DNA from 2 places in the Paenibacillus glycanilyticus genome. Region 2 is predicted to be linked to the other one. Evidence: riboswitches for the same ligand, from Rfam matches in the RefSeq annotation. Region 2 holds a riboswitch; the other holds the start of a gene.

Region 1 (2,386 bases), 340 kb from region 2:
AGGCTTCTCGCATAATACCGCTTTGCCTGCGCGAAGACATTGCAGAACATGTTCCTTATGGGACGGGTGAGGAGTCGCGACATAAATAATGTCGATCTCGGCATCGTTCACCAGCTCCTCGTAGCTTCCATACGCGCGTTTCCCGCCGAATTTGCCGGCGAACTCTGCAGCCTTCTCAAGGGAGCGAGAGCCTACCGCGCTAAGCTCTGCATCCTGTGCAAAAGCCAAATCGCGGGCGAATTGGGATGCAATCCAGCCTGCGCCGAGAATGCCCCATTTGATCGTTCTATTCTCCATTATTTCCTACACCTCCAACCGCAGTATATCAGCAATTGACCCGATATGAAAGCGGTTTACGGAGATATGTCCGCGCTTAATTTTGCTGCCTGGAGATGAAAAATAAAGTAAACCAGATAAACACAAAACCTGTAATCTGTGCGCTAGTGATCACTTGGCCGAATACCGTCCAGTTCAGAAGAACGCCCACCATCGGGAAGCTCAGCTCGGCGATTGTCGCATAAGAAGCCTTGATCTTGCTTAAACCTTTATAGTAGACAAGCAGGCTGACCAGCCCCGGAAGCAAAGCCTGAAGCAGCAGATTGACGATAACGGCTACCGGATCCGTTCCTTCCGCCAGCTTCCATGCTGCTCCCTCCGACCAAGTAATCACAAGCAGCAGCGGCAATGCCATCATAAATCGCAGGGAGGTAACCGTCTCGTATTTCATGCTGCCAAGCAGATAACGCCCCATAACCGTCGATCCGCCCCATAGAGCAGCCGCGCCTAGTGACAGCAAGCTGCCAACCTGGACAAATTCATGGACATGCCCAAAAGGAAGCGTAAAGCCAAAGGTCAGCAAATAGGTTCCGACAATGGCAAGAACGAGCAACGGTCCGATTTTTTTGGGCAGAAGCTCTTTCAATAGGATCCTAGCCATCACAATCGCGAAGAGAGGCTGCAGCTTCTGCAGCAGCAGAACCGCGTTAGGATTGCCGTGAACGAGGCCTTGCGTGAATAGAATCGTTGCCAGCGCCGAACCGCCCCACGAGACAAACAGCAATGCGCCAAGCTGGCGGAGACGGACTCCGCGAAGATCCGCACGGAACTTCCATAACACCGGAGCTGCTGCGATGAACAAAATGATATGCTCCAGCAGCACAATTTGAGTAGAAGTTAATGTTTTCAGCAAAATAATGCGGAATACCGGATCCACGCCCCACAGCGCGGCTCCAAGGACAACCAGCCAAAACTCCGGACGAACGGGAGATTTGGTACGAATAAGTGGTGATGCGGTGACATTGTTCATAATGAGTACCCTTTCTGAATACAGGACGGAGCAAGCGTTACGGCTGCGCCTTCGGCTAGAAGAACGGCAGACGGTTTCGCTTTGCAATTAAAAGCCCCGATCCGCTTGGTTCCGCGAATCGGGGCCAACTCAAATAAACATGCGTTTGGGCGGTTTCCCGTCTACTGCAGGCTTACTTAAGCGATCTTCTATCATCCGGACTATACCGTCGGCCTTGGAGTTGCACCAAGTCAGTCCCCTTGCTGTTTGTCAGCTCAGGGAGTCGCGGGCTTTGCTATCCTCTGCCAAGCAGGGAATCACGTTTACCGCCGGTCAGGAGTTTCACCCTGCCCCGAAGATCCTTATTCCATTAATTTTTTTAAATGATTGGATTGAGTATAACGCTGTTTTTCCGAGTTGTCTAGTGTGAATAGTAAGATTTAACAATCGTTTAACTATACTTTTACTTGCAGGGCTTCCCGGACAAGCGGCGCAACTTCCTTTGCCAGCAGTCGGATAGAAGACTCCACCTGGGCGGCAGGCATGCCGCCAATGTCCATCTGGGCCATAAAGCGGGAATGTCCAAACAGCTTATGCTGGGCGATAATCTTCTCCGCAATCAGTTCCGGACTTCCGATCGCAAGCGCCCCCGCCAGCTTCTCGAAATCCTCCCGCGAGAGCGGCGTTCCGTTCTCCTTGCCGCCCATGAACTGGGAATAGTATACCGAATAACCGGCGTAAAATTCATCCAGTGCTTGCTCGGTTGTCTTCGCAACATAACAGTGACCGGTAATCGCCACCCTCAGCTCTTCTTCCCGGTAGCCTGCCGCAATGCCCGCTTCCTTGTAGCTGTCTACAAGATGCTTGTATTTCGTCGGTTCTCCGCCAAGCAGCGCAAGTGCCATCCCTGCCCCCTGCCGACCGGCCAGAGCCGCGCTTTCCGCCGTACTGCCAACGCCGACCCAGAGCGGGATTGCCGGCTGCGCGGGACGCGGTGCAATTTCCGCATCCTCCAAAGGACTGCGAAGACGGCCGCTCCATGTAACCCGTTCCGACAAATTAAGCTGTCTCATTAATTCCAGCTTCTCGGCGAACAATTCT
Region 2 (2,386 bases):
TTTTTGGTAACGTAGTCTTATTCGACATAGAAAGGTAGATGTTAGACATGGCTAAACAAGCAAAAATCACACTTGAGAACGGCGCAGAGGTTATTCTCGACCTGTTCGACCAAGATGCTCCAAATACGGTAGCAAACTTCGAAAAACTTGCAAACGAAGGCTTCTATAACGGCGTGGTATTCCACCGCGTTATCCCTGGTTTTGTTGCGCAAGGCGGCTGCCCTAACGGCACAGGCACTGGCGGTCCAGGCTACACCATCAACTGCGAGATCAACCCGAACAAGCATGAACGCGGTACTCTCGCTATGGCACACGCGGGCCGCAACACAGGCGGAAGCCAATTCTACATCTGCTATCAGCCGCAGCCTCATCTGGACGGCCAACATACCGTTTTCGGCAAAGTTGCTAAAGGCATGGAGCATGTTGACGCGTTCAAAGGACGCGATAAAATGCAAAAGGTTGAAGTTTACGAAGTTTAATGTTAAGATACTAACAAATTTATAGTTTGTGGCTTACCTTCGGGGCAGGGTGAAAATCCCAACCGGCGGTGATCGAGCGGCGCTTGCACAACAGGAATCACCTGCGTGCGGCGCTTACTCGTCAGTCCGTGACCCGGGCCATCCCAGGCAAGAGCGATTCATCGCATTGCGTGGGGAGGAACGGTGGACCTGGTGCAAATCCGGGACCGACAGTATAGTCTGGATGGGAGAAGGGGACACATTTGATGCGTTTGCGTCTGAGCGTTCATGCTTATTTTTCTTGTGCTTATTTTCACAAGTGAGATAGGTTTGTTTGAAATATAAGAAAGTATATATTCTTTATATTTTTATACTGGACTTATATTTCTTCCGCGAAACATTTGCGGTTCCCTATTGGGACGGCAACATCGTTTGCGTTTGAACCGTTTCTATTTGCAAGCATTTAATGGTTATTTTTCCCACCCCCGTTGGCTAAGCTGGCTAATGGGGGTGTTTTTGCATTTATGGAAATTTTAAACGATTCGTATTATATGAATCTTGCTCTTGAGCTAGCCGCCAAAGCCTCCGGTCAGACCGGCATTAATCCGGTTGTCGGCTGCGTCGTTGTGAAGGATGGACGCATTATTGGCGTTGGTACCCACCTTAAGCGGGGAACAGGTCACGCGGAGGTGCATGCGCTGCAGATGGCCGGTGACGAAGCGGAAGGGGCCACGGTGTATGTAACGCTAGAGCCGTGCAGTCATTACGGCAAAACGCCGCCATGCTGCGAGCGCATTATTAATGCGAAGGCTGCCCGCGTCGTTGTGGCGACCACGGATCCCAATCCGCAGGTTGCGGGCAGAGGGATCGCGCGTCTCCGGGAGGAAGGCATCGAGGTAGAGGTTGGACTGCTAGAAGAGCAATCCCGAAGCATGAACGAGAAATTCAACAAGTATATTACGTCCCGGCTGCCTTACGTAACGCTGAAGACGGCAAGCACGCTGGATGGCAAAATCGCTTCCCATACGGGAGACAGCCGCTGGATTACGGGATCAGCCGCTCGCGAACAGGTGCACACGCTGCGCCACCAGCACGAGGCGATTATGGTGGGCATCGGAACTTTGCTGGCGGATGATCCTCAGCTTACGACCCGTGCGGCTGTTCCGGCGATACATCCGGTTCGGATTATCGTGGACAGCAAGCTTCGGCTGCCGCAGGACGCAAGGGTAGTGACGGATGGCTTATCCCGCACGATTGTACTCGCCTCTGCGAAAGCTGATCCGGCTCGCGAGAAGGCGCTCACCGAAGCCGGCGTTGAGGTCATCCGATGCGGCGACGGCGAGCAGGTCGATCTGGCTGATGCGATGCGCAAGCTTGGCGAGCTGGAGATTGGTTCGATCCTTCTGGAGGGCGGCGGCAAGCTTAACGGCGCCATGCTGGAAGCCGGACTAATCGATAAGATCATGATCTACATGGCAACCAAAATTATCGGCGGGTTTGACTCCCCCGGCACCTTTACGTTCGCCGGGTTCGAGAAAATGTCGCAGGCCATTGAACTGGACAATGCGAAGGTGGAAATGGCAGGAGAAGATATTTGCATATCGGGATATCCGGTATACGGTAATGAATAGATTGGGGGAGTGCCCGTGTTTACCGGCCTGATTGAGGAAGTTGGCACTTTAAGACGGGTTAAGAAGCAAGGCGAAGCGATGGTTCTGACGGTAGAAGCTTCCAAGGTTACGGAAGGCGTTGCCCTTGGCGACAGCATTTCCGTAAACGGCGTGTGTTTAACCGTCATTGCCTTCGACCGGACATCGTTTGACGCGGACGTGATGCCGGAAACCTACCGGAAGTCCAATCTGCATCAACTCCGCCCGGGCCAGGACGTGAATCTGGAGCGGGCGATGATGGCCGGGGGGCGGTTCGGC

What was found. Region 2 has a riboswitch for FMN ahead of ribD (bifunctional diaminohydroxyphosphoribosylaminopyrimidine deaminase/5-amino-6-(5-phosphoribosylamino)uracil reductase RibD). Riboswitches for the same ligand answer to the same signal wherever they lie in the genome.
Region 1: it holds a riboswitch for FMN, as region 2 does, so the genes downstream of both, ACR9FF_RS09860 (DMT family transporter) here and ribD (bifunctional diaminohydroxyphosphoribosylaminopyrimidine deaminase/5-amino-6-(5-phosphoribosylamino)uracil reductase RibD) in region 2, are expected to answer to the same signal.

The regions. Positions count from the first base shown of each region.
Region 1 covers NZ_CP195155.1:2,184,485-2,186,870, reverse strand. The annotation lists partial or broken gene ACR9FF_RS09865 (Gfo/Idh/MocA family protein) at 1-297, opposite strand, end outside; gene ACR9FF_RS09860 (DMT family transporter) at 374-1,306, opposite strand; FMN riboswitch at 1,486-1,649, opposite strand; gene ACR9FF_RS09855 (LLM class flavin-dependent oxidoreductase) at 1,741-2,386, opposite strand, start outside.
Region 2 covers NZ_CP195155.1:2,524,712-2,527,097, forward strand. The annotation lists gene ACR9FF_RS11535 (peptidylprolyl isomerase) at 48-479, shown strand; FMN riboswitch at 511-718, shown strand; gene ribD (bifunctional diaminohydroxyphosphoribosylaminopyrimidine deaminase/5-amino-6-(5-phosphoribosylamino)uracil reductase RibD) at 983-2,089, shown strand; gene ribE (riboflavin synthase) at 2,105-2,386, shown strand, end outside.